DNA from 4 places in the Erwinia pyrifoliae DSM 12163 genome. Region 3 is predicted to be linked to each of the others. Evidence: predicted binding sites of a transcription regulator. Region 3 holds the regulator's gene; each other region holds the start of a gene.
The links. The regulator PurR, encoded in region 3, represses purine synthesis genes. The targets are predictions, from matches to a motif close to CANGCAAACGTTTGCNTG.

Region 1 (5,591 bases), 960 kb from region 3:
CTACGGGCAATCGATAATCTCTACTCCAATGCGCTACACTACGGTGCAGAATCAGGACAAATATCGATACGCAGTCGGCAGCAGGGCTGCGTGGTGCTGATTGAGGTGGCAAATACCGGTACTGCGATCCCCCTCGCGGAAAGGGCGATGATATTTGAACCCTTTTTTCAGGGGGATCTGCAACGTAAAGGCGCGATAAAAGGCAGTGGTCTGGGACTCAGTATTGCCAAAGACTGCGTGCGCCAGCTGCAGGGGGATTTGCAACTGATCGAAAGCGTTGACGCTGATGTTTGCTTCCGCATTGAATTACATGCCATCGCCGGAAAAGGAGAATCATGCAGCTAGCCCGTTTTATTGTCGTATTGCAGCGCAGACGTTGTGGCCGATCCCTCACCAGCGCATTGCTGGCGTTGATCCTGACGGCCTGCTGTCAGAATCTGCCGCAGAAAGCGGTAAAAGGGGCGGACAGTAGCCTGAGTGAACCTGAAAACAGCCTTGCCGATTTCCGGCTGGTAAACTGTGAGCGCATCTGGTCCTGGGCCGACGGCCCCGCGCTGGAAAACCCGCTTTACTGGCAGCGAGCCATTGACTGTGCTGTTCGTCTGTCGCCTGCTGATGCCCGCGCTGAAGCGAAAGGCTGGCCGGCGGATAACTGGCAAAATGCGTTCAGACAGGCAGTACTGCTCAGTAATGGCAATGTCACTTCTGTTGAACGGCGTCATTATCTGCAGCGGCTGGATAATTACGGCGCTGATTACCCGGCGGCAGTGCGCCCGCTGCTGATGCTGTGGCGTGAAGGGCAGGGCGCGCTGTTGCAATTATCTGCCGAGCGCACGCGATATGCCTTTTTGCAGCAGAAAAGTGACGCCGAACTGGACGCTCTGCGCCAGCAGCAAACGGAACTACGCAAAGACCTGGCCAGCACGCGGCGCAAACTGGACAGGCTGACCGATATTGAACGCCAGCTCTCTTCACGCCGCACGCCGGAGGCGGCCGAGAACAGTGGGCAAGACGATGGCACAGCGGGCAAGCGCGCAACGGATGAGGCAAACCCATGAACAAAACATCAGCGCGACTGCTGCTGGTCGATGATGACCCCAGTTTGTTGAAGCTGTTGGGGATGCGACTGCGCAGCGAAGGATTCACCGTCGATACCGCCAGCAGTGGCCCGGAGGCGCTGCGCGTGCTGAACCGCGAAAATGTCGACCTGGCGATCAGCGACCTGCGCATGGATGAAATGGACGGCATGGCGCTGTTTGTCGAAATTCAGAAGCTAAAGCCGGGCATGCCGGTGATTATTCTGACCGCTCACGGTTCCATTCCCGATGCCGTCGCCGCTACCCGCCAGGGCGTATTCAGTTTCCTTACCAAGCCGGTAGACCGCGATGCGCTGTACAAAGCGATAGACGAGGCGCTGGCTTATCGTGCACCGGTCGGTGATGAAGCCTGGCGTGAAAAGATTGTCACCCGCAGCCCGCAGATGCTACGTCTGCTTGAGCAAGCACGAATGGTGGCCCGGTCAGATGTTAGCGTGCTGATCCACGGGCAGAGCGGCACGGGGAAAGAGGTGCTGGCTCAGGCAATTCACGGCGTCAGCCAGCGGGCGGGTAAAGCCTTTATCGCCATTAACTGCGGCGCACTGCCGGAACAATTGCTGGAGTCGGAACTGTTCGGTCATGCCAAAGGAGCCTTTACCGGCGCGGTGAGCAGCCGTGAGGGATTATTCCAGGCCGCCGAAGGTGGCACGCTATTTCTTGACGAAATTGGTGATATGCCGCAGGCGTTGCAGGTAAAACTGCTGCGCGTATTACAGGAGCGGAAAGTGCGCCCGCTGGGCAGCAATCGCGACCTGGATATCAATGTGCGAATTATCTCCGCCACCCATCGCGACTTGCCCAAAGCCATGGAGAAAAAAGAGTTCCGTGAAGACCTGTTCTACCGCCTGAACGTGGTGAGCCTGAAGCTCCCGGCGCTGCATGAACGTGCAGAAGATATCCCGCTGCTGGCGTACCATCTGCTGAAGCAGTCAGCGGAGCGACACAAACCGTTTGTGCGCAGCTTCTCGGCCGAGGCGATGCGGCGCTTGATGGCCGCCAGCTGGCCGGGCAACGTGCGTCAGCTGGTCAATGTCATCGAGCAGTGTGTGGCGCTGACCTCAGCACCGGTCATTAGCGAAGCGCTGGTCGAACAGGCGCTGGTGGGAGAAAATACGGTACTTCCGACCTTTGTCGAAGCGCGCAACCAGTTTGAATTCAATTATTTGCGTAAACTGCTGCAAATGACCAAAGGCAATGTGACCAATGCCGCACGTCTGGCGGGACGCAATCGCACCGAATTTTATAAACTGTTGTCGCGTCATGAGCTGGATGCGGCCGATTTTAAAGGATAATTCCTGTGCCGCTAAGCGCGCCAGTTATGATAGTTTAGCGGGTTGAAACCAGAGACAGCACGCCCGGCGCGATCTGTCCGGCGATGTTAACTGATTACCCTGCCGCGCCCGGCGGAGGAAGAAAAAGGATCTGCCATGAAAAAAATTGATGCAATTATCAAGCCGTTCAAACTGGACGATGTGCGTGAAGCGCTGGCGGAAGTCGGCATCACCGGGATGACGGTGACTGAAGTCAAAGGATTTGGTCGCCAGAAAGGGCATACCGAACTTTACCGTGGCGCAGAGTATATGGTCGATTTTCTGCCCAAGGTGAAAATTGAGATCGTCATTGCTAATGACATCGTCGATACCTGTGTGGATACCATCATGCGCACGGCGCAGACCGGAAAGATCGGCGATGGCAAAATTTTCGTCTACGATGTGGCGCGGGTGGTGCGCATTCGTACCGGTGAAGAAGACGAAGAAGCGATTTAATTATCGCTGATGTTGACCGCAGGGCCTGGCTTCTCAGGCTCTGAATGCTGACGCTGTTCCCGCCGTTTGTTATGCGCCCACCTTTGTGCCTTCCCCCGAATGCCCCGGTTTCTGAGGCGCGGCGTTGCGATATCTGTCTGTTGTTGCCTGAAGCGTGTTATACCTGCACTGCGATCCGTCGGGGCGTTTTATATCCTGTTCCGGGGCAAATCTGTTCCGGGGCAAATGAAATTCATGCAACTGCCTGATGAAGAAAACTCCGCCAGCAAAGGCTTGCCCTGAACCGGAACCAGGCCTTACCGGCCGTGAAGCCAATCGTTTGCGTAAAAAGGCGGCCTTGACGCTATTCAACGGGTGGGAAAACAGTTTACACTGTTGCCTGGCACCCCCCCGCATGGGGTCATACCTTTATAAAAGTCAGTTGAGTCAGGAGATGCAGATGTTAAAGCGTGATATGAACATTGCCGATTACGATGCCGAGTTGTGGCAGGCGATGGAGCAGGAGAAAGTGCGTCAGGAAGAGCACATTGAGCTGATCGCTTCAGAAAACTACACCAGCCCTCGTGTCATGCAGGCTCAGGGATCTCAGCTGACCAACAAATATGCTGAAGGCTATCCGGGCAAGCGTTATTACGGTGGCTGCGAACATGTTGATATCGTTGAGCAACTGGCCATCGACCGCGCCAAAGAGCTGTTCGGCGCAGACTACGCGAACGTGCAGCCGCACTCCGGTTCTCAGGCCAACTTCGCCGTTTACACGGCGCTGCTGCAGCCGGGTGATACCATTCTGGGTATGAGCCTGGCTCATGGTGGTCACCTGACTCACGGTTCTCCGGTCAACCTGTCCGGTAAACTGTATAACGTCATCTCTTACGGCATCGACGAAAACGGCAAAATTGACTACAACGAACTGGCTGAACTGGCTAAAACGCACCAGCCAAAAATGATCGTTGGTGGTTTCTCCGCCTATTCCGGCGTGTGCGACTGGGCTAAAATGCGTGAAATCGCCGACAGCATCGGGGCTTACCTGTTTGTTGATATGGCACATGTTGCGGGCCTGATTGCGGCTGACGTTTATCCGAACCCGGTACCGTACGCCCACATCGTTACCACGACCACCCATAAAACGCTGGCAGGCCCGCGTGGTGGCTTGATTCTGGCGAAAGGCGGTGACGAAGACTTCTATAAGAAGCTCAATTCTGCCGTCTTCCCTGGCAGCCAGGGCGGCCCGCTGATGCACGTTATTGCCGGCAAGGCGGTAGCCTTTAAAGAAGCGATGGAGCCGGCGTTCAAGACTTATCAGCAGCAGGTCGCGAAGAATGCAAAAGCGATGGTCGACGTGTTCCTGGAGCGCGGCTACAACGTGGTTTCCGGCGGCACGCATAACCACCTGTTCCTGCTGGATCTGGTGGACAAAAACCTGACCGGTAAAGAAGCGGATGCTGCCCTGGGCCGCGCCAACATTACCGTTAACAAAAACAGCGTGCCTAACGACCCGAAAAGTCCGTTTGTGACTTCCGGTATCCGTATCGGTTCGCCGTCGATCACTCGTCGCGGCTTTAAAGAAGCCGAAGTGCGCGAGCTGGCTGGCTGGATCAGCGATATTCTCGACAATATCAACGACGAAGGCGTGAGTGAGCGCGTGAAGAAACAGGTGCTGGATATCTGCGCCCGCTTCCCGGTTTACGCATAAGCCAGCTTTACCCCCGTCACCGGGAATGAAGTTATGAAGTCATAATAACGGGACACGTTAGTGTCCCGTTTTTTTTGCTCTGGTTACCGCGCCTTCTGACTGCGTTTTGTTCTTCGGGGTGTTTGTCTCCGGCGATCGCCCGTTTCGCGGCTTTCAGAGAGCAGGCGTCATTTGTTTGCAGCGGCTTGACCCGGCGCTGCCCCCAGCGCCGAACCCCAGATTACGACTCCAGCAGCGTGCGGATACTTTGCTGCTGGTGCTCTCCCAACGGCAGTTCGGCATGGATCAGCGGCGGTGAATAGAGCGGTAACGAGGTGGCATACGGGCTGATAACCAGCGTGATGCCTGGCGGCGCGCTGTCACGCTGAAAGTCGTTAACATCCAGATATTTGATGTTCAGCGGCAGCAGCGTCAGTTCACGTAACTGCTGCTCGATCTGGCGTTCCAGTTTGGGATTTTTTCCAGTGAGAAGCAGCACCTGTTTCTCATGCGGGGCATGCTCCTGTACCAGCCATGCACCGAAAATAATCGCCATCAGTTCCACCTCTTCCTGTGAAAACGTGACCGCGTACTGCTGTTCAACAGCGACAATCGCCTCACGCGTGGTGCGCAACAGGCGTGGATATTGTAAAGCGACATTTTCTGCCAGATTGTCATCGATAGCGATGGCGAATAGCGTACGCTCCAGCGCCTGGGCCAGGTGGGTATACAGGCGCACGCTAAGGCCGGCCTTATGATGAAATTCAATACCGGCAATCTGCTGAAAACACTGAATCAATAACTCAACCGCTTGCAGCAGCGAGCGCTCACTTTCGCAGGCGATCTCCTCAATCAGTGGCGCGTGCAGCTGGCTGAAGAGCAGAGCGAGCAGGGCTGCCTGATTATCATCGGCAGGCCAGCCACGCTTCTGCCAGCAGCGGATAATCTCCTGAGCCAGCGCATACTCGGCTTTATGTTGCAGCCACTGCTGCTGTAGCGAGCTGAACTGCGGCTGGCATGGCCAGGCAAGAGAAAACTGTAACCAGATGTGCAAAA
Region 2 (5,591 bases), 690 kb from region 3:
TGCTTTGGACATCTTCCACAGCACAAAGTCCATCGGGTTACGCTTCACATCGGCAGCCACCTCAACGCGAGCGCCGGCCTGAAGCTGATCCAGATCCTGACGCGACAACGAACCGTATTGCGGATCGCTGTCAACGGAGAACATCACATCGCCATTGCTGGCAACATAAGCATGCTCACGGGTAATCAGCTTCTCGACCAGTTCGATAATCTCTGCAATATGGCGCGTGGCGCGTGGCTCCAGATCCGGCGGCAGAATGTTCAGCGCGGCGAAGTCTTTATGCATTTCGTCGATCATGCGATTGGTCAACCGCTCGATAGATTCGCCGTTTTCGTTCGCGCGTTTGATGATTTTGTCATCTATATCGGTGATGTTACGCACATATTTCAGCTGATAACCACTGTAACGCAGATAACGCGCCACAACATCAAAAGCGGCAAAGGTTCTGCCGTGGCCGATATGACACAGGTCGTAAACGGTAATGCCACACACGTACATGCCGATGTTACCGGCATGTATGGGTTTAAATTCCTCTTTTTGACGACTCAGGGTGTTGTAAATCTTTAGCATTGAGACATTCCGTTTTAAGCGTGTGCGGGGTTAACGATAATTTAGTGTGTATAATATTCTGACGTATTTTTCCGTGCAGCGCTACGCAAAGCAAAGTTATCCCCCAGCCCCGCTTTGCAGCGTTGCTGACGAGCCGTCACAATTTGTGGTATAAAAGCCGTCTGCCGCCAGGGGCAGATTATTTGTCTGCACTTCCTGCGCCCACTGTTAAATACTTCAAACCCTGACAGGATGAGAAAATGGTTACTTTCCAGACTAATCATGGCGATATCGTCATCAAAACTTTTGATGATAAAGCCCCGGCTACCGTAAAAAACTTCCTTGAGTACTGCCGCGAAGGCTTTTACGACAACACCATCTTTCACCGTGTGATCAACGGTTTTATGATCCAGGGCGGTGGTTTTGAGCCAGGCATGAAGCAGAAAGACACCAAAGACGAGATCCGTAACGAAGCCAGCAACGGCCTGAAAAATACCAAAGGCACCCTGGCAATGGCGCGCACTCAGGCTCCACACTCTGCCACTGCCCAGTTCTTTATCAACGTGGCAGACAACGACTTCCTGAACTTCCGTGACGAAAGCCTGCAGGGCTGGGGCTACTGCGTGTTCGCTGAAGTGGTTGAAGGAATGGACGTGGTTGAGAAAATCAAAGCCGTCTCTACCGGCCGCAGCGGCATGCACCAGGATGTGCCGAAAGATGACGTGATCATTCAGAAAGTGACCGTCAGCGAATAATGCCGCACACGCTGTTTATCGCAGATCTCCATCTGTGTCGTGAAGAACCGGCAATCACTGCCGGTTTTCTGCAATTTTTGCACCATCAAGCACAGCACGCTGATGCGCTGTATATTCTTGGTGACCTGTTTGAAGCCTGGATTGGTGACGACGATCCCAATCCGCTGCACGCGCAGATCGCCCACGCGCTGCGTCAGCTCAGCATCCCCTGCTACTTTATTCACGGTAATCGCGACTTTCTGTTGGGCAAGCGCTTTGCCCGCTCGGCCGCAATGACGCTGCTGCCGGAAGAACAGGTGCTGGAACTGTACGGCAAGCGCCTGCTTGTCATGCACGGCGACACGCTGTGCACTGACGATAGCGGTTACCAACGGTTTCGTCAGAAGGTGCAGCAGCGCTGGCTGCAAAAGCTGTTCCTCGCCCTGCCGCTGTTGATACGCCAGCGTATCGCGTTAAAAATGCGTGACGGTAGCAAACAGGCTAACAGCAGTAAGGATATGGCGATTATGGACGTTAATCAGCAGGCGGTGATCAAAACAATGTGTCGCCACAATACCCCGCTGTTAATCCACGGCCATACGCATCGTCCGGCGGTACACCCGCTTGAAATCAACGGCCAGCCGGCGCAGCGTCTGGTATTGGGAGCCTGGCACCAGCAAGGCTCCATGATCCGGGTCAGCAGTGACGAGATCAGGCTGATTTCCTTCCCGTTCTGAAGCGTAACTGGCGCGGTTTCGCGCTACGCAACCGTTTTCCTTGCCGCACAGTCATGATATTCTCTCTGCCCTTCCCACCCGGTAGCCAGTCTCTGCGCTGCCACGGTGACGTTTTACAATCACAGGAGTCAGACCCGCATGTCATCCAACGCCGCACCGGCCCGCATTGCTATTGTTATGGGTTCAAAAAGTGACTGGGCCACCATGCAATTTGCTGCGGAAGTCCTCACCAGTCTGGACATTCCGTTTCACTGTGAAGTGGTGTCCGCCCACCGCACGCCAGACAAGCTGTTCAGCTTTGCCGAAAGTGCCACGGATAACGGGTATCAGGTGATTATTGCCGGGGCAGGCGGCGCGGCGCATCTGCCGGGTATGCTGGCAGCGAAAACGCGGGTGCCGGTACTCGGCGTGCCGGTACAGAGCGCCGCGCTAAGCGGGGTAGACAGCCTGTATTCCATCGTCCAAATGCCGCGCGGCATTCCGGTAGGCACGCTGGCGATTGGTAAAGCCGGGGCAGCCAACGCCGCCCTGCTGGCGGCGCAGATCCTCGCGCTGCACGACAGCGGCCTGGCGCTGCGCCTGGCGGACTGGCGACAGGCGCAGACTGACGAGGTGCTGAACCATCCGGACCCCCGGGAGGAAGCATGAAACCGGTCTGCATTTTAGGTAACGGTCAGCTCGGGCGCATGCTGCGCCAGGCCGGGGAGCCGCTGGGGATCGCCGTTTATCCGGTCGGCCTTGACGCCGAGCCGCAGACGCTGCCGATGGCGCAAAGCGTCATCACCGCCGAAATCGAGCGCTGGCCGGAAACCGCGTTGACGCGCGAGCTTGCCGATCATCGCGCCTTTGTTAATCGCGATATTTTCCCGCTGCTGGCGGATCGCCTGACGCAGAAACAGCTGCTTGACCGGCTTGGCCTGGCAACGGCACCCTGGCAGCTCTTATCCGCTGCCGACCAGTGGGCGCAGGTGTTCACTACCCTCGGCGAACTGGCAATCGTTAAACGCCGTACCGGCGGCTACGACGGGCGTGGCCAGTGGCGTCTGCGCGCCAGCGAAACCGCTACGCTGCCCGGCGAATGCTACGGCGAATGTATCGTCGAACGGGGCATCAACTTCTCGGGTGAAATGTCGCTGGTGGGCGCGCGCGGCCACGACGGCAGCACGGTGTTCTACCCGCTGACCCATAACCTGCATCAGGACGGCATACTGCGTACCAGCGTGATGCTGCCAGACGTCGATGCGCAGCACCAGCAGCAGGCGGAACGCATGCTGTCGGCGATTATGCATGAGCTGAACTACGTTGGCGTGATGGCGATGGAGTGCTTCGTGGTGCCGGAAGGTCTGCTGATCAATGAGCTGGCTCCGAGGGTGCATAACAGTGGTCACTGGACGCAGAACGGCGCGTCCATCAGCCAGTTTGAACTGCATCTGCGCGCCATTCTCGATCTGCCGCTGCCCACCCCGGTGGTCAATACCCCGGCAGTGATGGTCAACCTGATCGGCACCGACATCAATACCGCGTGGCTCAGGGAGCCGCTGGTGCATTTGCATTGGTACGACAAAGAGGTGCGCGCCGGGCGTAAGGTCGGCCACCTGAATCTGGCAGACGCCAGCCCGCTGGCACTTGGCACCGCGCTCAATGCGCTGGTGCCAATGCTGCCTGCGGAATATGCCAGCGGTATTGCCTGGGCCGTGGATAAACTTGCTTAAGCCAGCAATACGGCGGGCTGAAAGTGATAAGTTCAGGCCCGCCGCTTCACATCGCCCCGCCGTCAGCCCGCCTCATATCCCCGGAACAGCGCCCTGCCCTTCAGCAGACGCAAGCCCAGCCAGCCGCCGCACAGCGATAGCAGCAGCGCACCGGTTAACGGCAGCGCCAGCCACAGCATAAAGTCCGGCTGCCAAGGGAAGTCAAACACCTTGCGCTGTAATCCCCACAGCGCCACTTCAGCCCCGATGGTCGCCGCCGCGCCCGATACCACGCCAAGCAGTGCAAACTCGCACCACAGCGTGGCACGCAGCAACTTCTTGCTGGCACCCAGCGTACGGTACACCACCAGCTCCTGCCGCCGCTGGCGCATCCCGACCTGGATTTGTGCCAGCAACAGCAGCACGCCGCAGACAGTCACCAGTACCACCATGATCTCCAGCGCCTGACTCACCTGCGCCAGCACCTGGCCTATCTGACGCAAAATCGTGCCGATATCCAGCAGGCTTAAGGTCGGAAACTGGCGGTTAAGCTGCGCCAGCAGCGCGTTATCGTCATTGACGCGGAAGCTGGTCAGCCAGGTCTGCGGCTGGTTATCGAGCGCGCCAGGCGGGAAAATAATGAAGAAGTTTGGCCTGAGGCTCTCCCAGTCCACCCTACGCAGACTGCTAATTTTAGCGCTGAACTGCTGGGTATCTCCGGTAAAAGTCAGACTATCACCCAGTTTTACCCCCAGCCGCTCGGCCAGCCCCTGCTCGATCGAGACTTCCCCTTTTTGCGGCGGCCAGCTGCCTGCGGTCAGCGGATTGTGCTGCGGCAACGCTTTAAGCCAGGTCAGATTCAATTCACGGTTGAGTGATTCATCCTGTGCCGGATCTGCCGGCTGCTGATTAATAGCGGTCAGGCGCGCACGCACCACCGGATAGAAGGTTTCCGGCTGCACCTGATGCTGTTGCAGGAATGACGTCACCTGCGGCACCTGCCGTGCGGTGATATTTAGCAGGAAGTAGTTCGGGCTGTCCGGCGGCAGCTGCTGCTGCCACCTGTCCAGCAAATCGCCGCGCATCACCAGCAGCAGCGCCAGCAGCATAAACGACAGCGAAAATGCCGCCAGCTGGCTAAGGGTGGTCCACGGCTGGCGCAGCAGGCGGTTGACCGCCAGGCGAAATGCCAGGTTGCGCAGCGTCAGACGCCGCAGCAGCAACAGTCCGCCCCAGCCGATTGCCCCCAGCAGCAACGACAGCAGCACAATGCCAGCCACCAGCGCCCACAGCAGCTTGCTTCCTCCCACCAGCAGCGCCAGCAGGCCGATCACCACCAGCAGCATGGCCGGCAGATAAAACTTCAGCGGCCAGATATTCACCACCGCGTCACGGCGCAATACGCGCAGCGGCTGAGTGGCCAGCAGCAGGCGATACGGCCGCAGCCCGACCAGCAGTGAAATCGTCAATAAGGATCCCAGCGCCCACAGCCACGGCCAGCCGCTGGCGGCCGGTAGTTCCCCCGGCAAAACCGGGCGCAGCAGGGACAACAGCAAGGTTTCAAAACCCAGGCCAATGGCGCTACCGACCAGCCCTGCCAGCAGAAGCACCGCCAGCCACTGGCCAACGATCAGCTTTTGCAAGGCGCGGCGATTCGCGCCAAGCGTTTTCAACACCGCCACCAGATCGTATCGGCTGCGGCAATAGTGGTTCATCGCCACCGTCACGGCGGCAATCGCCAGCATCAGCGTCAGCAGGGCCGACAGCAGCAGGAACTGCTGGGCGCGCTGCATCGATTTACCCAGCGCGTCCCCGGAGTTTTCGACGCTGATCCAGCGTTGTTCCGGGGTAAGGCGTGATTCAATGTAGCTGTCATATCG
Region 3 (5,591 bases):
AATTATTGTTATCTTGCTAACTATTTGTTGGGTTGATTTCAGGCGTGATTTTTTCCGTTCGCAACACGAGTTCACGCTCCGCCGTGCGCTGCACAAAATAGCCCACGGCTGCGATTAAAATGGTGGCCAGCATCACCAGCACGGTGGCATCCAGAGCTGCATCAATCAATGAAGATACGACCATGCTGGCGAGAAAGCACAGGCCAAGCTGCAACATATTCTGCAAGGCGGCCGCTTTACCGGTGGCATGAGGGAAGGGCAGCAGGGCGCTGGACACAACAATAGGGTAGATTGCGCCATTCGCCATTGCCATGCCGCAGAACGGCAGCATAAGAGCCCACAGAGCAGGCTGGGGATGTTGCGCAATCAGCCAGAGCGTAACAATGCTCAGACTGTAGAACATCAGCAGCCAGGGGAGGATCTTGCGCGCGGCGAATCGACTTAAAAGCGCGCGACAGCTAAAGCCACCAATAAGGAAAGCGACCGTTTGCGGCACATAGCTCAGGCCAATATCGGCAGGTGAAAGCCCTAAACTACCCAAAATAAACGGTGAACCGGTAAGCCAGGCGAAGAAGCTGGCAGAACAGGCCGCATAGATTGCGACATTACCGCTGTACAGGGGGGATTTAAGCAGGGTTACAAAACCGGGAGCGGCGATTTCAGGCGCGCTTTTATCCCCCCGTGGTGGTGATGGCAGGCGCAAGGTAGGCACCAGCAGCAGCAGAGTAATCAGTAACAGCGTAACGAAGATGGACTGCCATGAAAAATGCGCTAACAGCCAGGCACCCAACAGCGGGGCCAGCGCCGGGGAGAGCGCGACCAGCGGCATGATGGTGGCAAACACACGGTTGGCCCGGGCAGCGCTGTAGCGGTCAACGACCAGAGCCTGCCAGCTTACGGCCGCAGCACAGACGCCGACAGCCTGCACAAATCGCCATGCCAGCAGCGAAGCCGCTGAATTAACCCAAAGCATGGCGGCACAGCCGATAGCAAACAGACTCAGACCCATCAACAGTACTGGCTTACGCCCGATGCGGTCTGAAAGAGGCCCCCATACCAGTTGCGCACAGGCAAAACCGGCCAGAAAAATACTCAGGCTGGCGCTGATAGCCCCGGCTGGAGTATGCAGATCTTGCTGCATCACACCAAATGCGGGCAGGTACATATCGGTGGCAAGGAAACCCAGCATGCTTAGCAGCGCAAGGTAAATCATAAAACCTTTAGAATACATGTTGATCAACTCTTATCAGTCCATTTTTAGCCTGAGCAGTGTAATCGCGTGCAGGACAGTCTGTGAAACGCTAATATTAGTCAATCGACATGAATTTTTTTGAAGGCAAATATGTGGTCTGAACATTCACTGGAAGTTATTGATGCCGTGGCCCGGACCGGAAGTTTTACCGCCGCTGCCGCTGAGCTACATCGTGTGCCCTCTGCGGTAAGCTATACGGTGCGCCAGCTTGAGGAATGGCTGGCCGTAAGTCTGTTTGAAAGGCGGCATCGTGATGTGGTGTTAACCGACGCCGGACGGGTATTTAGCGAGGAAGGCAGGTTTGTCATCAAAAAAATGATAGCCACGCGCCGCCGCTGTCAGCAGGTGGCAAACGGCTGGCGCGGGCAGCTCAATATCGCTGTCGATCGCATCGTACGCCCGTCGCGTACGCGGCAGCTGGTGGTGGATTTTTACCGCCACTTTCCTGACATGGAGCTGCATATCATGCCAGAAGTGTTTAACGGCGTTTGGGACGCGCTGGCAGACGGGCGGGTGGATGTGGCGATAGGTGCTACACAGGCGGTTCCGGTTGGCGGGCGTTTCGCTTTTCGTGATATGGGAAGCCTGAACTGGCGCTGTGTGGTTAATGCGCTACACCCGTTAGTCAGCCGCCCCGGGCCGCTGACTGAAGAGTGGATACGCGAGTGGCCTTCGCTGGTGCTGGAAGATACCTCACGCGCGCTACCCAAACGCACAACATGGACGCTGGATAATCAGCGGCGGCTGGTTGTGCCTGACTGGGAAAGCGCCTTTGATTGTCTGGGCGCGGGGTTATGCGTTGGCATGGTGCCGGGCCATTTCGCCCAACCGTTGTTGCAGAGAAACGAACTGCGTGAGCTGGCGCTTAGCTCACCTTTTCCAGACAGTCCGTGCTGTCTGAGCTGGTCGGAACAAAGCGCCTCACCGGCGCTGAGCTGGCTGCTGGAATATCTTGGTAGCACGGAAACCCTGAAGGCCGAGTGGCTGAGCGAGCAACAGCATCCGGGGCCGATGCGCAATTAACGGCGGTAGTCGCGGTAAGGTCCGTCCGCCACCGAACGTCGTTCGATAAGAGAAGGATAAACCTCAATGGTCTGGGACTCTTCACGTTTGCTGGTAATGCGATCGATTAACATATCAAAGGCGGTCTCACCGAGACGCTCTTTCGGTTGATGTACGGTCGTCAACGCCGGAGTGAAGTATCGGGCGTTGCGCACGTTATCATAACCGATCACCGAGATGTCTTGCGGCACGCGCAGTCCCATTTCATCTGCTGCACAGATTGCGCCCATCGCCATGATATCGCCTCCGCAAAATACGGCGGTCGGACGCTGTTTCTGCGCCAGGATCTGTTGCATAGCAAGATAACCGGATTCAGGTTCAAAATCACCCTGTACCAGCCACTCATCACGCAGTGTGATCCCGGCCTCGGCCAGTGCTTTCAGAAAGCCCGCATGGCGCCCGCCCCCGGTGTTGCGTTCCAACTGACCCGGGATGGCAGCAATGTCACGGTGCCCGCGTTCAATCAGATAACGCCCCGCCAGATAGCCGCCATCAAATGCGTTATCCAGTACCGTGTCGGTAAAGTCACCGCGTGACTTGCCCCAATCCATTACCACCATCGGAATATTGCGGTTATCTTCTAACATCGCAATCAGCGCGTCCGGGTATTCAGAGCACATGACCAGCAGGCCATCCACGCGTTTTTGCGCCATCATCGACAGATAAGCCTGCTGCTTTTGGATATTGTTATGCGCATTGCCCAGAATCAGGGTATAGCCTTGAGCAAAGCAGCGGTGCTCCACCGCTTCGATGATTTCTGCAAAATAGGGTGCTTCGCTTGAGGTTGCCAGCAGGCCAATGGTTTTGGTGTGGTTTACCTTCAGGCTACGAGCTACGGCGCTTGGTGAGTAATGCAATGCTTTAATAGCCACCCATACCGCTTCACGCGTCTCTTCGGCGACAAAGCGTGTTTTGTTTATGACGTGCGACACGGTGGTGGTAGAAACACCCGCGCGCTTTGCCACGTCCTTAATTGTTGCCATGAAAATCCTACTCCTGGTGTTATCAGTAACCTGCTGATAACTGGTTTGTTAATCGTTTGCCTGGATGCAGGCTTTTCCCGACTGGACAGAATGATTGGGGGCTGTCTCAAAGAATCGGGAAGGGGTAAGGTTTGTCCGTAACAGGACGCGCAGTGCTGGCTTAGCCAAATTTTGGCACCGTTGCGCAACGCAGAGGATGAATTCTAACAAGGCTGCGCAAAGAAAACGAGATGTTTACTGTTAACGATAGGAATAATTGCAGACTGTTAACCCAATGTGGGTAATGGCGAAGTTAAATCACTTACCGAAATTGATAACGATGAGTCCAGACGGAATCGTTGATTACGAGGCAGCAATGCGTTTCGTCTCGCGGCCCGGCGGGAAAATTGTCTGCCAGCGGTTAACGAACCGTCTTCGGTGTCACCACGCGACGAGCGCCTATGTAATGTTCTTGCCAGAAATCATCACCCAGTGTGCTGACCTGAATATCTTTACCTGTTCGTGGTGACTGAATGAATTTACCGCCGCCGAGATAGACGCCTACATGATCGGCGCGACTTTTACTGTTGAGACGGAAGAACACCAAATCGCCCTTCTCAAGCCTGTCACGCCTGATCGGAGCGGCATCGCGCAGGTGATACATCTCATTTGCGGTGCGAGGAATTTTGAATTTTACTAAATCTTTATAGGCGTACCAAACCAGGCCACTGCAGTCAAACCCGGTTTTAGGCGAGCTGCCACCCCACAGATAGGGTTTACCCAGCTGGCCCATCAGTTTATTCACTGCGCTTTCACGCGCTTTTTGATAACGAATGCGATGCGCATTACTGAGCTTTATAGGGGCCGACAGAGCCGTCTTACGATCTGCACGCTGCCTGCCGTAACGTTTTTTTATTGTCTTTTTGATGCCGGGTTTGTAGGCAGACTGGCTTTTAACCGTGTTGCTTTTTTTTGTTGGGCGCTTAACGACAGTGGTTTTATTTTTTAACTTTTGTTTTTTCGCCGTGCTTAGCTGCGCCGGTCGTGCGGGTTGTTTAGTTTTTTTTACCGGAGGTTGTTTGATTTTTTTGGTTGTGGAAGCTTTTACCGGGCGTTTTTTGCGTCGTTCATCTTCGCGCGCGATATTTCGGTCAGCTTTGTGCCGATCGGCATTAACAGGAGCCTGTGGCGATGCGTGCGCCATATTAAAAAATAGCTGAGCGAAAGCGAGCATGAAAAGCGTAATGAATAGACGCATCATTTCCATTAACAGTTCGTGCATTGCGGCAGGCAGCAATGCGAGGGTAAATAGTCAATTCTGCACGCTGGCAGAAGGTTGTAAGAATTCTAAACTAAATGGAGAGCAAAAGGTAAGGTCTTTTTTGTTACAATAATACAGCCGTGGTCGATAGTTTAACATATATAATCAGTCTGTTAACTCAGTGCGTTACCTTAACTATTTGTCAACGGATGCAGCAAAGCTCAGAAGAAAATGTTATTTTGTTACCATCCTCTGACCGTTAACCGGGTGAAAACCCGATAAGTATTGAAAATGTCATTTTCAACCTCAGGTCAGAATAGCTACAATATTGGCTGGCTACAGCCTATACACGAAGTATCGTATTGAGGAAGGCATTTATGAGTACTGTTGAAAAAATTCAGCGCCAGATCGCAGAAAACCCAATCCTGTTGTATATGAAAGGCTCGCCGAAGCTACCGAGCTGCGGTTTTTCTGCTCAGGCCGTACAGGCGCTCTCCGCCTGTGGCGAGCGTTTTGCGTATGTGGATATCCTGCAAAACCCGGACATTCGTGCTGAAATGCCAAAATATGCAAACTGGCCAACGTTCCCGCAGCTGTGGGTTGACGGTGAGTTGGTCGGCGGTTGCGATATCATCATCGAGATGTATCAGCGTGGTGAACTGCAACAGTTGATCAAAGAAACCGCCCAGAAATACCCAACTGACGCCGCAGAGTAATCGCCTTGGCTGGCGTCTGAATGGGCGTGATGAAACTTTCAAGCCAGTCAGTGATAATAACTGACTGGCATTTCACTTCGGCGTTTCGCCATACCCCGGCTTGATCACTCATCTGGAGCAAACGGCTTCCCTCTGACGGCCTCCTCACTTACAGCGTCAACGATTTCAACTCACCGCCCGGGAATTGCGTTGAGCTGTTGCCTCAGGCCATCATATTTGGCTTCCAGCCCCTGAACAGAAGAACATCAGGTATTAAAGGCTATTTCCCCCCTAAGTTAGTTGCCGGGACAGCTCTCTGCAGCAGCGGGCAGTGGCCAACCGCCAAGACGTTTCCACCG
Region 4 (5,591 bases), 880 kb from region 3:
AGGTGCTGGAGATCCTTTAGAGCGCCAGCGCCTCTTTGACAAAGGGGATGGTCAGCTTGCGCTGGGCGCTGATTGAAGCGCGATCCAGCTGATCCAGCGTCACGAACAGCGTGCGCATTTCACGGTCGAGGCGTTTTAACAGGAAGCGGCCAACGTCTTCTGGCAGCTCGAAACCGCGCAGCCGGGCGCGCAGCTGTAGCGCCTGCAGCTTGTCTTCATCGCACAGCGGTTGCAGCTTGTAGATTTGCCCCCAGTCGAGGCGCGAAGCCAGGTCGGCCAGCTTCAGATTGAGCTGGCGCGGTGGACGATCCCCGGTAATCAGCAGCCGCGTTTTCCCGGTTTCCAGAATGCGGTTATACAGGTCGAAGATCGCCATTTCCCAGGGACCGTCGCCGGCAATACATTCAATATTGTCGATGCAGACCAGAGCCAGCTGCTCCATCCCGTCGAGCACTTCAGGCACAAACCAGGTGCGTTTATCCAGCGGGACGTAACCGACCGCTTCGCCTTTCGCCGACAGTTCAGCGCAGGCGGCGTGCAGCAGATGACTGCGTCCTCCTCCCTCGCGCGACCAGAAGTAGAAATAGCTACCATGTTGCTGGTGCAATGCGCTTTGCAGCGCGGCCAATAGCGACGGATTCTCCCCTGGCCAGAAGCTGGCAAAGGTTTCGTCATCGGGCAGGTAAAGTGGCAGTGAGAGCTGTGCCGGCGTGTTCAGAATCACCTCAGGGTTTGAGCAGGCAGAAAACGCGAAAATTCTAACACAACTCAGACGGGATCATGAAATGCTAAGCGGGATCCCGGCGAGTGGGATCGGCAAGATTAAGAAAATGTGGTATGACAGGGGCAACAGACGCTGCCCCTTCAGGTTCAGCGCGCGTCGTGACGTTCATCCGGCACGTCGATCACTTCCTCTTCTTTGCGCAGCAGGCCGAATGCCTTGAAGATGAGGCTAAGTGCCACGCCGACAATTGTCGCCAGCGCCATCCCTTTCAGCTCGGCGGCACCGATATGCACTTTCGCCCCGCTGACGCCGATAATCAGCACAACTGAGGTCAGGATCAAATTCTGCGCCTTGTTGTAATCCACTTTCGATTCAATCAATACGCGAATTCCGGAAGCAGCAATCACCCCGTACAGCAGCAGCGATACCCCTCCCATTACCGGCACCGGCACCGCCTGGATCGCCGCAGCCAGTTTGCCAATGCAGGAGAGCAGAATAGCCAGAATCGCCGCGCCGCCGATCACCCAGGTACTGTAAACGCGGGTAATCGCCATAACGCCAATGTTTTCCCCGTAGGTGGTGTTCGGTGTGGAACCAAAGAAGCCGGAGAACACGGTGGAAATCCCGTTGGCAAACATTGAACGGTGCAGTCCCGGATCTTTCAACAGATCCTTTTTGACAATATTCGCCGTGACCACCAGATGGCCCACATGTTCGGCAATCACCACCAGCGCGGCGGGCAAAATGGTGAAGATGGCATACCATTCGAAGCGCGGCGTATAGAAGGTTGGCAAAGCAAACCAGGGCGCTTCCCGTACCGGCGTCCAGTCAACAATCCCCATTCCCCAGGAAAGCGCATACCCAGCCAGCACGCCGACCAGAATGGGGATAATGGCGAGGAAACCCCGGAACAACACCGAGCCAAATACCGTCACGCCCAGCGTGACCATTGAGATAATCAGGGTTTTGCCATCGGGTGCGCTACCGGCTGCAGGCAGCAGGCCCGCCATATTCGCCGCCACGCCCGCCAGCTCCAGGCCAATGACCGCCACAATGGCGCCCATTGCCGCCGGAGGGAACATCACGTCCAGCCAGCCGGTACCGGCTTTTTTGACCATCAGCGCCACCAGACAAAACAGCACGCCGCAGATAATAAACCCGCCTAACGCCACTTCGTAACCCAACGGTAACAGCAGCAAAACGGGTGAGATAAAGGCAAAGCTCGATCCCAGATACGCCGGGATTTTACCTTTGCAGATAAACAAATAAACCAGCGTGCCGATGCCGTTAAACAGCAGCACGGTGGCCGGATTGATATGGAACAGGATCGGTACCAGCACGGTGGCACCGAACATGGCAAACAGGTGCTGGAAGCTGAGCGGAATGGTTTGCAGCAGCGGTGGCCGCTCGTGTACGCCAATTGCGCGACGTGTCATACAGTCATTACCCCTTAAGTGTTAACCATAAAAAAGCCGACTCTGCGGCCGGCTTATCAAATCGGAGGCGATGCTACGGCCCCTCGCCAGAGCGAACAGCCTCAGGAAGCCCTGCCGTAAACCTGGCCTGCAGCATGATTTACTTGGTACCGAAGATTTTATCACCGGCGTCGCCAAGGCCAGGAATGATATAGCCCTTTTCATTCAGCCCCTGATCGATTGAAGCGGTGTAAAGCTCCACGTCCGGGTGCGCTTTTTCCAGCGCGGCAATGCCTTCCGGCGCCGCGACCAGCACCAGCACTTTGATACTGCTGCAGCCGGCTTTTTTCAGCAGGTCAATGGTGGCGATCATTGACCCCCCGGTAGCCAGCATCGGGTCGACCACCAGCGCCATACGCTCTTCGATATTTGATACCAGTTTCTGGAAATAGGGCACCGGCTCCAGGGTTTCTTCGTCACGGTAGACGCCGACCACGCTGATGCGCGCGCTCGGTACATGCTCCAGCACGCCTTCCATCATGCCTAAACCGGCACGCAGGATAGGCACCACGGTAATTTTCTTGCCTTTAATCTGGTCAATGGTGACAGGACCATTCCAGCCTTCGATGGTCACCTTCTCGGTTTCCAGATCGGCGGTGGCTTCATAAGTCAGCAGGCTTCCCACTTCTGACGCAAGTTCACGGAAACGTTTGGTGCTCACGTCATGTTCACGCATCAGACCCAGTTTATGTTTGACCAGCGGGTGTTTCACTTCCACGATCTTCATTGTTTTACTCCCGGAGTGTTAAGCTGCAAAAAAAATCGCGAAAGTATAGCGCTATTTCCCCTGCCGCCCTATGACTTAGTGCAACTGATCCTCTCTTCTGCCCGGCATTGATAAGGATCGCCTGGAAACGGGCTATCCGCAACTTGTGGACAGATGGTACTCGCAAACGTTTGCCTGCGCTGATAGAATTGCCGCGCTCTTTTTTAACACCACACCAACCGCAAACCGCGTGGGGATTTCGCAGTGACCGACAAAACCTCTCTCAGCTATAAAGACGCCGGCGTAGATATCGATGCGGGTAATGCTTTAGTCGACCGTATCAAAGGCGTAGTGAAAAAGACTCGTCGCCCGGAAGTGATGGGTGGCCTGGGCGGTTTCGGTGCCCTTTGCGCCCTGCCGCAAAAATATCGTGAACCGATTCTGGTTTCCGGTACTGATGGCGTCGGCACCAAGCTGCGTCTGGCGATGGATCTGAAACGCCACGATGCCATTGGTATCGATCTGGTTGCCATGTGCGTAAACGATCTGGTGGTATCAGGCGCTGAACCGCTGTTTTTCCTCGATTATTATGCGACCGGCAAGCTCGACGTTGACACGGCTGCCAGCGTGATCGCCGGCATCGCTGAAGGCTGCTCGCAGTCCGGCTGTGCGCTGGTCGGCGGCGAAACGGCTGAAATGCCGGGCATGTACCACGGCGAAGATTACGATGTGGCCGGCTTTTGCGTTGGCGTGGTGGAGAAATCAGAGATTATCGACGGCAGCAAAGTGGCTGAAGGCGATGTCCTGATCGCCCTCGGCTCCAGTGGCCCACACTCTAACGGCTACTCGCTGGTACGCAAAATTCTGGCATTCAGCAACACTGACCCGCAAACCACCCAGCTGGAAGGTAAGCCGCTGGCGGACCATCTGCTGGCACCTACGCGCATCTATGTGAAGAACATCCTCAGCCTGATTGAGCAAGTGGACGTGCACGCCATTGCCCACCTGACCGGCGGCGGTTTCTGGGAGAATATCCCGCGCGTGCTGCCAGACAACACCCAGGCGGTACTGGAAGAGTCAAGCTGGGAGTGGCCAGCCGTCTTTAGCTGGATGCAGCAGGCCGGTAACGTCAGTCGCTTTGAGATGTACCGCACCTTTAACTGCGGCGTGGGTATGGTGATTGCCCTTAGCCCGGCGGAAGCGGACAAAGCGCTACAGCTGATGAACGATGCCGGTGAAAAGGCGTGGAAAATTGGCGTAATCAAAGCCTCCGACGCGGAAGAGCGCGTGGTGATTAACGCATGAAACGCATCGTCGTGCTGGTTTCCGGCAATGGAAGCAACTTACAGGCAATACTGGACGCCTGCCAGCAGGGGCGGATCGGCGGCAGGATAGCTGCCGTTTTCAGCAATAAAGCCGGGGCTTTTGCGCTGGAGCGTGCGCGCGCGGCCAACATTGCGGCTCACGCGCTGGCGGCGGCGCAATTCGCCGACCGCTGCGCTTTCGATCGTCAGCTAATGCTGGAAATAGACGCTTATTCGCCCGATCTGGTCGTACTGGCAGGCTATATGCGCATTCTCAGTGCGGAATTCGTTCAACGCTACGCCGGGCGCATGCTGAATATTCACCCTTCCCTGCTACCGAAATACCCGGGGCTGCATACCCATCGCCAGGCGATTGAAAATGGCGATGAAGAGCACGGCACCTCGGTGCATTTTGTCACTGAACAGCTGGACGGTGGCCCGGTGATCCTCCAGGCGAAAGTTCCGGTGTTCAGCGATGACACAGAAGACGATATCGCTGCGCGCGTGCAGCATCAGGAGCATGCCATCTACCCGCTGGTGGTGAGCTGGTTCGTGGACGGACGCCTGGCCATGCGCGATGGCGCAGCCTGGCTGGATGGCCAGCGGCTGCCCACCAACGGGCACGCTGTCGGCTAAGCGCGGCAACCGAAACCGGGGCCGAACCTGCATGCAGGGTTGCCATCGGTTTCTTAGCGCATCAGCCATACCTTCCGGTAATATAATCCTCCGTACGGCGCTGGCGTGGTGCGGTAAACAGCGTATCGGTCAGACCAAATTCCACTACCCGGCCCTGGTGCATAAACGCGGTATAGTCAGATACGCGCGCCGCCTGCTGCATATTGTGCGTGACCAGGATCAGGGTGAAATGCTGTTTCAGCGTGGTCATCAATTCTTCAATTACCAGCGTGGCAATCGGGTCAAGCGCCGACGTTGGCTCATCCAGCAGCAGGATTTCCGACTCTATGGCGATAGCGCGGGCTATAACCAGCCGCTGCTGCTGCCCGCTGGAGAGCGTCAGGGCGTTCTGCCACAAATTGTCTTTCACCTCTGCCCATAGCGCCGCAGCCCGCAGCGCCCGCTCGGCTGCTTCATCCAGCACGCGCTTGTCACGCACGCCCTGTAAACGGAGGCCGTACACCACGTTGTCATAGATGGACTTGGCAAAGGGATTTGGCCGCTGAAACACCATGCCAACCCGGCGGCGCAGCGCGCAGAGATCCTGCCCGGACGCCAGAATGGAGTGCTGCTGCAGACGGATATCCCCGCTAATGCGGCAGCCGTCGATGGCATCGTTCATGCGGTTGAAGCAGCGTAACAGCGTCGACTTACCGCAGCCGGAAGGGCCGATCAGTGCGGTGATGCGGTTTGCAGGCAACTGCAGG

Region 1: the regulator PurR is predicted to act here: its motif matches at 3,172-3,189, upstream of glyA (serine hydroxymethyltransferase).
Region 2: the regulator PurR is predicted to act here: its motif matches at 2,045-2,062, upstream of purE (5-(carboxyamino)imidazole ribonucleotide mutase).
Region 4: the regulator PurR is predicted to act here: its motif matches at 3,086-3,103, upstream of purM (phosphoribosylformylglycinamidine cyclo-ligase).

What each region holds. Positions count from the first base shown of each region.
Region 1 covers NC_017390.1:1,172,140-1,177,730, forward strand. Annotated here, with positions in the region: gene EPYR_RS05225 (sensor histidine kinase) at 1-345, shown strand, start outside; gene qseG (two-component system QseEF-associated lipoprotein QseG) at 336-1,058, shown strand; gene glrR (two-component system response regulator GlrR) at 1,055-2,389, shown strand; gene glnB (nitrogen regulatory protein P-II) at 2,525-2,863, shown strand; gene glyA (serine hydroxymethyltransferase) at 3,303-4,556, shown strand; gene csiE (stationary phase inducible protein CsiE) at 4,777-5,591, opposite strand, start outside.
Region 2 covers NC_017390.1:2,825,556-2,831,146, forward strand. Annotated here, with positions in the region: gene cysS (cysteine--tRNA ligase) at 1-570, opposite strand, end outside; gene ppiB (peptidylprolyl isomerase B) at 810-1,304, shown strand; gene lpxH (UDP-2,3-diacylglucosamine diphosphatase) at 1,304-2,020, shown strand; gene purE (5-(carboxyamino)imidazole ribonucleotide mutase) at 2,159-2,668, shown strand; gene purK (5-(carboxyamino)imidazole ribonucleotide synthase) at 2,665-3,732, shown strand; gene ybbP (putative ABC transporter permease subunit YbbP) at 3,795-5,591, opposite strand, start outside.
Region 3 covers NC_017390.1:2,131,875-2,137,465, reverse strand. Annotated here, with positions in the region: gene punC (purine nucleoside transporter PunC) at 17-1,231, opposite strand; gene punR (DNA-binding transcriptional activator PunR) at 1,343-2,275, shown strand; gene purR (HTH-type transcriptional repressor PurR) at 2,272-3,297, opposite strand; gene EPYR_RS09515 (C40 family peptidase) at 3,698-4,534, opposite strand; gene EPYR_RS09510 (Grx4 family monothiol glutaredoxin) at 4,915-5,253, shown strand; gene rnt (ribonuclease T) at 5,529-5,591, opposite strand, start outside.
Region 4 covers NC_017390.1:1,247,439-1,253,029, reverse strand. Annotated here, with positions in the region: gene arsC (arsenate reductase (glutaredoxin)) at 1-20, shown strand, start outside; gene hda (DnaA inactivator Hda) at 17-724, opposite strand; gene uraA (uracil permease) at 871-2,160, opposite strand; gene upp (uracil phosphoribosyltransferase) at 2,300-2,926, opposite strand; gene purM (phosphoribosylformylglycinamidine cyclo-ligase) at 3,170-4,210, shown strand; gene purN (phosphoribosylglycinamide formyltransferase) at 4,207-4,845, shown strand; gene pstB (phosphate ABC transporter ATP-binding protein PstB) at 4,907-5,591, opposite strand, start outside.